DNA from 2 places in the Acidovorax lacteus genome. Region 1 is predicted to be linked to the other one. Evidence: predicted binding sites of a transcription regulator. Region 1 holds the regulator's gene; the other holds the start of a gene.
The links. Region 1 encodes HrcA, which represses chaperone genes, less so after heat shock. Its sites were predicted from a motif close to TTAGCACTCNNNNNNNNNGAGTGCTAA; they were not measured.
Positions count from the first base shown of each region.

Region 2: a site for HrcA is predicted at 2,275-2,301, ahead of rpoH (RNA polymerase sigma factor RpoH). Genes of this name have one in related genera too.

Region 1 is NZ_BAABEX010000011.1:154,469-159,080, forward strand. It holds gene recN (DNA repair protein RecN) at 1-1,076, opposite strand, end outside; gene ABD866_RS09130 (NAD kinase) at 1,079-1,975, opposite strand; gene hrcA (heat-inducible transcriptional repressor HrcA) at 2,004-3,008, shown strand; tRNA gene ABD866_RS09140 (tRNA-Ile) at 3,060-3,136, shown strand; tRNA gene ABD866_RS09145 (tRNA-Arg) at 3,263-3,339, shown strand; gene greB (transcription elongation factor GreB) at 3,417-3,980, shown strand; gene ABD866_RS09155 (RelA/SpoT family protein) at 4,011-4,612, opposite strand, start outside.
Region 2 is NZ_BAABEX010000011.1:34,252-38,863, reverse strand. It holds gene ABD866_RS08555 (methyl-accepting chemotaxis protein) at 1-1,738, opposite strand, end outside; gene rpoH (RNA polymerase sigma factor RpoH) at 2,334-3,272, shown strand; gene ABD866_RS08545 (Bug family tripartite tricarboxylate transporter substrate binding protein) at 3,418-4,431, shown strand; gene ABD866_RS08540 (SCO family protein) at 4,517-4,612, opposite strand, start outside.

The DNA.
Region 1 (4,612 bases):
CGTTTTGCGGCGTCGCGGTAGCGGTTTTCGGTTCGCTGGGCCTCGCGCTGCAGACCTTCAAGGTCTACGGCGGAATCAAGCCGGGCCAGTTCCACGCGCCATTGTTCCAGCAGCATCGGCAGCTCCTGCGGCTCGCGGCGATAGCGTCGCGACAGGCTCAGCCATTGGGCGACGCGGTTGTCCAGTTCTTCCAGCCGGGCTGGGTCCAGCTCAACATGACGTGAGTAGCTTTGCAGGCTGCGAACCACCTCGTCGACCTGGACGGTGGCCGAGTCGAGAAGATCCAGCAACCCCGAAAATTCTGGCTCCACGGATCGATAGTGGTCCAGCAGGGTTCGAGCCTGATGGAGCGAGTAGCGAGCGCCGGCACTCTCGTCTCCTGCAAGTGCGGCATGCGCTTGCTGGGCGGTATCCAGGAGCCCCTGGGCGTTCAGCAGACGCTGGTGGACGTTGTGCAATTCGTCCCACTCGTCCAAACGCGGGGCCAGCTTTTCCATGTCCTTGATCTGCCACTGCAGACGCTCTCGTTCGATCTGCAAATGCTCTTGCGACTGTCGGGCCTCTTGCAGCGTTCGCTCTGCCAAGCGCCATGCCCTCCAGGCCTGCTGCACCTCGGTTGTTGACACCTTGGCATAAGCATCGAGCAGTGCCGCAATCGCATCGGGCCGCACCAGGCTTTGCCAGGCATGCTGGCCGTGCACATCGAGCATCTGCTCGCCCAGTTCGCGCAGCTGAGCCGCGGTGGCTGCGCTGCCGTTAATCCATGCGCGGCTGCGCCCCTGACGGTCAATGCTTCGGCGAACGAGGGTGGTTTCGGTCCGGTCAAAGCCCGCATCTTCCAACCATGGTGCGAGACCTGTAGGCGTATCGAACTCGGCTGCGATGTCGGCGCGCTCAGCACCATCGCGCACCACACCTGCATCTGCGCGCGCGCCAAGTGCCAATTGCAGCGCGTCAATGAGGATCGATTTGCCTGCGCCGGTTTCTCCGGTCAAGGCGGTGAATCCTGGCTGCAGTTCCAGGCTGAGCCTTTCCACAATGACGAAGTCGCGCAGTTCGATGCGTCGCAGCGCCACGATCAAGATCCTCCTTCATTCCAGCGCAGCTTTTTTCGCAACGTGGCGAAGTAGTTCCAGCCGCGCGGGTGTAAAAAACGCACGCAGTAGTCGGACCGCGTGACATGAATTCGATCACCGTGCAGCAAGGATGCAAGTGATTGCATATCGAAATTGGCGCTCACATCTCGGCCGCTCACAATTTCGATAGCAACCTCCATAGCATCGGAGAGCACGATCGGCCGATTGGACAAGGTATGTGGCGCGATCGGGACCAGTACCCAGCCGGGTATCGACGGATGCAGCATGGGGCCACCCGCCGACAATGCGTATGCTGTGGAACCGGTCGGCGATGCGACGATCAGCCCGTCAGCGCGTTGATTGGCCAGTAGTTGCCCGCCCACTTCCACACGCAGTTCCACCATGCCGGAGGTCGCGCCACGATTGACGACCACGTCGTTCATGGCCAAGGCCTCGAAGACGACCTCGCCATCGCGCACCACGTGCGCACGCATCAGGGGTCTGGATTCCTCCTCATACTCACCGTGCAGCATCGGCGGCAATATCGCGGCGAAGCCGTCAAGGGGAATGTCTGTGATGAACCCGAGACGGCCTTGGTTGATTCCAATCAGCGGGGTTCCATGGCGAGCAAGCCGGCGGGCAATGCCCAGCATGGTGCCATCACCGCCGACAACCAAGCCCAAATCACACTCTCGGCCGATGCCGTCCACGTCTGCCACTGGGTAGTGGGGGAGGCCAGTATTCGCCGCCGTCTCGGCTTCGAGCACAACCTCGCAGCCTTGGTCCATGAGGAAGTGCGCGATATGGTCCAGTGTGTCGACAGCGCTGCGGGCGGTGCCACCGGCTGCAACTGGCTGGTATTTCCCGATGAGTGCGACGCGTCGGAATAGAGGGGGCATCGCGAAATTACATCATTAAAATGAATCCATGCTCGATGACCGCGCCAAGTTGTTGCTCAAAGCTCTGGTCGAGCGCTACATCGCTGAAGGACAGCCGGTGGGGTCGCGCACCTTGTCGAGGGCGTCTGGGCTTGACCTCTCACCTGCCACGATACGCAACGTGATGGCGGATCTGGAGGAGTTGGGGCTGATCGTCAGCCCGCACACTTCCGCGGGACGCATCCCTACCGTGCGCGGCTATCGGCTGTTTGTGGACACGATGCTGACAGTGCAGCGGGACGCTTTGCCGACGCTGGAACTGCCGCCGGAGCAACCCCAGAAGGTGATCGCCAATGCGGCGCAGCTTTTGTCGAACCTGTCTCAGTTCGTTGGCGTCGTGATGGCCCCGCGGCGCAGTTCCGTGTTCCGCCACATCGAGTTTCTGAGGCTATCGGAGCGCCGTTTGCTGGTGATCATCGTGTCACCTGAAGGTGATGTGCAGAACCGAGTCATCTTCACGGACACCGACTATGCGGCCAGTCAGCTTGTCGAGGCCTCCAACTATCTGAACACCCACTACGCAGGGTTGGACATGGACTTGGTTCGGGAGCGGGTCAAGCATGAGTTGGATCAGTTGCGCGGCGAGGTGGCCGCCTTGATGCAGGCGGCAGTGCATGTCGGCGCCGAGGTGTTGCATGAGGCGCAGGAAGACGTGGTCATCTCCGGCGAGCGCAACCTGCTTGCAGTGAGTGATTTCTCCAGCGATATGGGGAATCTGCGTCGCGCGTTTGATCTGTTTGAACAGAAGACTCAGATCCTGCGTTTGCTGGAACGGTCTCACGAAGCCGAAGGCGTACGTATCTTCATCGGCGGTGAGAGTCAGGTGGTTCCGTTCGAGGAACTCTCCGTGGTGAGCGCTCCCTATGAAGTGGACGGTAAGGTGGTCGGAACTCTGGGCGTTATAGGCCCCACTCGCATGGCGTATGACCGCATGATCCAGATTGTCGATATCACCTCGAAGCTGGTATCCAACGCCTTGAGCCATAGGCGTTGAGGGGCTTGGATGCCCCGTCGCAGCCTACAATAGGGCTCTCGAGTGGCACTCGGGGCGTTAGCTCAGTTGGTCAGAGCAGAGGACTCATAATCCTTTGGTCGCTGGTTCAAGTCCAGCACGCCCTACCAGGTGGCTTCTTGAGGCAGAAAACTGCGCTATAATTTGAGGCTTGCTTGAGCGGGTGGATGTGAAAACAGAAGCCTAGCCAGTTGATTGAAAAAACTTCGAAAAACTGTGCTACAATTCAAGTCTTGGCGGCTGTAGCTCAGCTGGATAGAGTACTTGGCTACGAACCAAGGGGTCGTGGGTTCGATTCCTGCCAGCCGCACCAAATGGTAAGCCCTGACATCGAATGGTGTCAGGGCTTTTTCCATATTGCGATCTGTAGTGCTTTTGTCACTGTTGCGTATGAGCAAAGCCTTCACCCGGGAAAACGACGGTGGCGCCGATGACGAGGACGATGTCGGGCTTCCTTCATTGCCGCAGGGTGCCAAGAACTACATGACACCTGCCGGCTATGCCCGGTTGCGGGCGGAACTATTGGACCTGATCGACAACGAGCGTCCGCGCATTGTGGACGTGGTGCATTGGGCAGCGAGCAATGGAGACCGCTCGGAAAACGGCGATTACCTGTACGGCAAGAAGCGTTTGCGTGAAATCGATCGGCGTATTCGGTTTCTGACCAAGCGGCTGGAAGTTGCCGAGGTGGTTGATCCGTCTGTGCACTACGGGAGCGACCAGGTGTTTTTCGGTGCGACCGTCACATACACAGACGACTTGGGTGACGAGCGAACCGTCACCATCATGGGCATTGACGAGGCAGACAGCCACTGCGGGGAGGTGAGCTGGATCTCTCCAGTGGCGCGAGTGCTGCTCAAAGGCCGGGTTGGCGACGAAGTACTGTTGCCCACGCCCGGCGGGGTCCGATCGCTGGAGATTCTGGAGGTACGCTACCCGGGGGCTCCGTCCTGATCCGTGCGCTTTGAAGCGCACGCTGTGTCGCTAACCCGTGGGGAGGCGCCGCTTGGCGCTCAAGACGGCTTGGGTGCGACGCAGGTTACGTAGCGCGTTTTCCGCATGCGCAGCATCGCGCACCGCGATCACGAACCGCAGCTCTGTGGTATCCAGCGCTCCCTCTTCGTCCATGTCCACATGCGTGATATCGGCTTCGGAATGTGCCAGTTCGGCGGCGACGCGCGCGAGCACACCCTTGCCGTTGGTGACTGTCACGGCGATCCCGGTTTCAAACAGTCGTGTAGGGTCGTCGGACCAGTCGACTGCAATAAAGCGCTCGCTGTCCTTGTGCTGCAGCCGGCGTGCTACGTTGCACTCGGCGTTGTGAACCACCAGGCCTTCACCTCGGCCAAGGTAGCCAAGGATGGCGTCTCCAGGCACTGGGCGGCAGCAGGAGGCATACTGTACCGAAGCGTTCTCGCTGCCATCCAGAGTCACGGCCCCCTGCGAGACGGTCTCGTGCGAGGTATAGCGCTCACGCGTCATGAGCAGCGCATCGGGGCGCATGCCCTGTTCTGCCATCAGCACGACCAGGCGCTTGGCCACGATGCTGGCGATGCGCTTGCCCAGACCGATATCGGTCATGAGCT
Region 2 (4,612 bases), 120 kb from region 1:
CCGACGACTGCAGCGCCAGCTCGTTGCCTCGCACAAGACTGTCCACATCACGCTCCATGGTGTGCAATGCGGTCGTGATGCTGCGGGCTTTGTCGACTTCGACCCGTGCCGCGTCCATGATCTCGGAGAGGTCACGGCCCACCAGAGTGATCTGGTCTTGGATTCCCTTGACCAGATCCTTGATCCGGTCGGCGTTCTCTGCGGAGTCGTGAGCGAGATTGCGGATGTCGGTCGCGACCACCACAAATCCCTTGCCGTACTCTCCGGCGCGAGCCGCCTCAATGCTGCCGTTGACGGCCAGCATATTGGTCTGAATGGACACTTGGGTGATCGCATCTACGATCTTGTCGATCTTGCGGCTCACCAACTCGAGTGCCTTGACCTGCTGCGTGCTCACCTGCGTGGATTCCACGCCCGTCGAAATGCTGGCAATGAGGCCATCGATCTGCACCTTGCTCTCCGTCATCAAGGCCTGAATGGTGGACGCCTTTTCTTTGCTGACAGACGCGCGAGTCGCTGCCAGCTGGGCTCCACGTTCAATCTGCACAATCGAGGCGGACGAGGCGGATGTTGCGGAAGACTGCGCCTGTGCGCCCTTTCGGATCTGGTCCAGCGCCACCATGATCTGCGCCGCTGAACGGTTGATCTCCTGCACAACGCTGGCCAGCTCCTCGGCGGCCGAGGCCACCTCTTCCGCGCTCTTGCCGATGTCGGTACTCGTCTTGAGCTCATCCGCCAGATCCGCAAGACTCTGGGCGGTTTGCTCACACTCGGACAGCGCGGTACTTTGCTCTTGCACGGTCTTGGCAGCCTCTTCGCAGGCAGAGCTCTGCTCGGTTGCCGCTGCAGCAATGGTTTCGGCACCACGCAGTGCCTCTTTCACAGCGTTGTCGGACTGGCCTGCAGCCGTAGCGATTTCTGTGGCCCCTGACACGATGGTGGCGGCATCTGAGCCGATGCGCGTGAGCTGCTGCAAGATGGCATCGCTCTTTTGGACCTCCGCCTGAACAGCGTCGGCAGCCGCATTGATGCCCGTTGCGATGTGATTCACATCTCCTTGAATCTGGGCCACCAGTTCCTGAATCTGCTTCGCACTTTTCTCGCTGGTCTCCGCCAGGGTACGCACTTCGTCGGCAACCACAGCGAAGCCCTTGCCATGCTGACCAGCTCGCGCCGCCTCGATGGCCGCATTCAGAGCCAGCAAATTGGTCTGATCCGCAATACGAGCCACAGCCTTGACGATGTCGCCGATGCTCGAGGCCTGCCGCTCCAACTCCGCCACCATCTTGACGGACTCGGCCTGGCGTTGCGCCGCCACACCCACGTTGCTGATGGTCGCCCGCACCTCGTCGTTGAGACGGGAACTCATCTGCTGCATGGCCTGCGCACTTTGCTGGGCATGCTGCGCTGAGTCGAGCTGTCGGGTGATGGATGTGCTGATCTGGGTGATGGCTGCGAGGGACTCCTGGGCTGCGCCGGAGGCCTCCTCGGCGCCGCTGGCGATCTGGTCCGTCGCACGCTTGAGCTCTTCCGCGGCAGAGGCTGCTTCGTTCACACCAGCAGACAGCTGGGTCGCCGCACTGGCCACTCGCTCGGAGGCCTGCTGCTGCTTGGCAAGGGTCCGTGCTCTCTTGCGCTGGGCTTCTGCATCTTTACTGACCTGTCGGCCCACATGTGGCATGGACTGCGCAGCAAGTGCAGCACCAGCATCGCTTTGTCGTCTCACCAAGGACATCATGGACTCCTTCGATTCAGCCTTGCAAATGATAAATTAACACCATCGACGGGAATCAATACTATCACTTAAGACGTCAAAAGATTGCACTTGGGTCATTTATAAAATCTTTTAACAACGAAAACCTCTTCGCCTACGCCAAAGCGATTGAAGACAAAATTTCATATTTATCATCTAGGAGGCCTATCATGCGCTGGGCCTACATTGCTGCACTCATCTGACCTGCATAGAGCACCGCACACCCATGAAGCCGGGCAAAGCATCCGTATTCAGAACTGTTTCCTGGTGAATGCAGTGCCAATCACAGAGATTTCAGACGGCCAGCGAATGACCGAGCGCGGCGTGGTGGGACCTTGGCGCGATCCAACCTCTCGCCCTCTGGTGCCTTCGGGTGGCATGGTGCTGCCAATCCAAGATGCGGTGCGACGAAAGCTTGGTCACAGTGCCGCTTCGCTCATAGGCAAGCGATCGCCGATCCATTCGGCCAAACCTATCCTGAGCGCCAATAATCACGCAGTCTGGGGTCGGAACTTTTGGTCTTAGCACTCACTCCCAGAGAGTGCTAACATTGCTCCACAGTCCAGAAAGGATGCGTCGAATGCCCACTTCCACCCTCGCCTCCAGCACGAGCATCGCCCCCGCCAACCCGTGGGCGCTGGTGCCGCCGCTGGGCAATCTGGACGCCTACATTTCCGCCGTCAATCGCCTGCCCATGCTCACCGCCGAGGAGGAGCAACAGTATGCGCGCCGGCTGAAAGAGCACAACGACCTAGACGCCGCCGGGCGGCTTGTGATGTCGCACCTGCGCTTGGTGGTGTCGATCTCGCGCCAGTACCTGGGATACGGCCTGCCGCACGGTGACCTGATCCAGGAAGGCAATGTCGGCCTGATGAAGGCGGTCAAGCGCTTCGACCCCGACCAAGGCGTGCGCTTGGTCAGCTACGCCATGCACTGGATCAAGGCAGAGATCCACGAGTACATCTTGAAGAACTGGCGCATGGTCAAGGTGGCTACCACCAAGGCGCAACGTAAACTGTTTTTCAATCTTCGCTCGATGAAACAGGGCTTCAAGGCTGATGCTGGCGCCGAGGGTCTGAGCCCCCGCGATACCCTGTCCGAGCATGAAATCGACTCGGTCGCAGCGCAGCTCAATGTGAAGCGCGAAGACGTCATCGAGATGGAAACGCGCATGGCAGGCGGCGACGTGCTGCTCGATCCAAGTCCCGGCGACGACGGCGAACAGGCCTTCGGCCCGATCGCCTACCTGGCCGATGCCTCGCACGAACCAACGTCGATGATCGAGTCGCGCCAGCGTGACCTGCTGGCCTCCGACGGTATTGCGACCGCCTTGGCCACGCTCGACGACCGCAGCCGCCGTATCGTGGAAGAGCGCTGGCTCAAAGTGAACGATGATGGCTCGGGCGGCATGACGCTGCACGAACTGGCCGCCGTGTACGGCGTAAGTGCCGAGCGTATCCGCCAGATCGAGGCAGCGGCCATGAAGAAGATGAAGAAGGCACTCGTTGAGTACGCTTGACGCTGCGCGGCCGATGTTGCGCGTTAACATCGCCTGCTAGCGGTCTGCCAAGCCGAGGCCCTTTGAGGGCCTTTTTTGCGAGCATCGGACCGCGTTCAACGCCCCCTCTTTTCTCGTCCTTTGTCGATCCCTGCAAGGAGCACGCATGTCGCAACCGATGTCCCGACGCACCGCCCTGGCCGCAGCCTTGCTGGCTACCGGCGCTCCGGTGGCTGGCTGGGCCCAATCCAAAGCAGCCGCCAACGCTGAGGTCTGGCCCAGTAAGCCACTGCGTATCATCGTGGGCTTTCCGGCTGGCTCGTCGCCCGACCTGACCGCCCGCACGATCGCAGAACCGCTTTCCAAGGCACTGGGCCAGCCGGTGGTGGTGGAAAACCGCGTGGGCGCGGGCGGCAACATCGGTGCCGATGCGGTGTCCAAGGCCAGAGACAACCACACCATCGGCCTGATGATCAACGGCAACCTCACAATTGCCAAGTTGTTGAATCCTGCGGTGCCGTACGACCCACAAAAAGATCTGGCGCCACTGACTCTGGTCGGAACCTCGCCGCTGGTACTCACTGTGCCCACCAATCTGCCCGGCATCACGCCGCAGACCACGGGCCAAGACTTCTTCACCCTGGCTCGCAACGCGGGTGACAAATGGAGCTACGGTACCCCTGGCGTTGGTACCGTGGGCCACATCGGCACAGAGCTGCTCAAGTCACGCAGCAACATCAATCCAGTCCATGTCCCATACCCCGGCTATCCACAGGTGGCCACCGCCATGCTCGGGGGGCAATTGCAGATGGCCCTGCTGCCGCCCGCTCTTGCACAGGCGCAGATCCGCTCAGGCAAGCTGCGTGGCATCGGGGTCACATCCACGGGGCGCAGCCCGCTCGCGCCCGACTTGCCGCCACTGAGCGAGGCGGGCATTCGCGGCTTCAGCCTCGAGATCTGGAACGCTTTTGCTGCGCCCTCCACCATGCCCGCGGCCTTGCGCGAGCGGTTGTCCGCGATGCTCGTGAACATCATCCGCACTGATGAAATCCGTGCCAAGCTCTTCCAGCAAGGCTGGCAGGTCGCAGCCACGTCGCCTGAAGGCCTGAGCAACCGCATCAAGGCCGATACCAACCTGCTCGGCGGCATCATCGCCATGCGTGGCATCAAGGCGGAATAGCTTAACGAGACTTGGCTCGCTACATGGGCCGCGAATGCCGCGGGCATCGGCCAGCTCGTGGCACCGCTCACGAGGCCGGGCTCGGTCAGCCCGCCTCGCGCAGCAAGGTGCGCACGTCTTCGCCTAGTACCTGAACGCCAGTTCCATAGCGGTGGTACACGCGAAGGCGCCCCGATGGGTC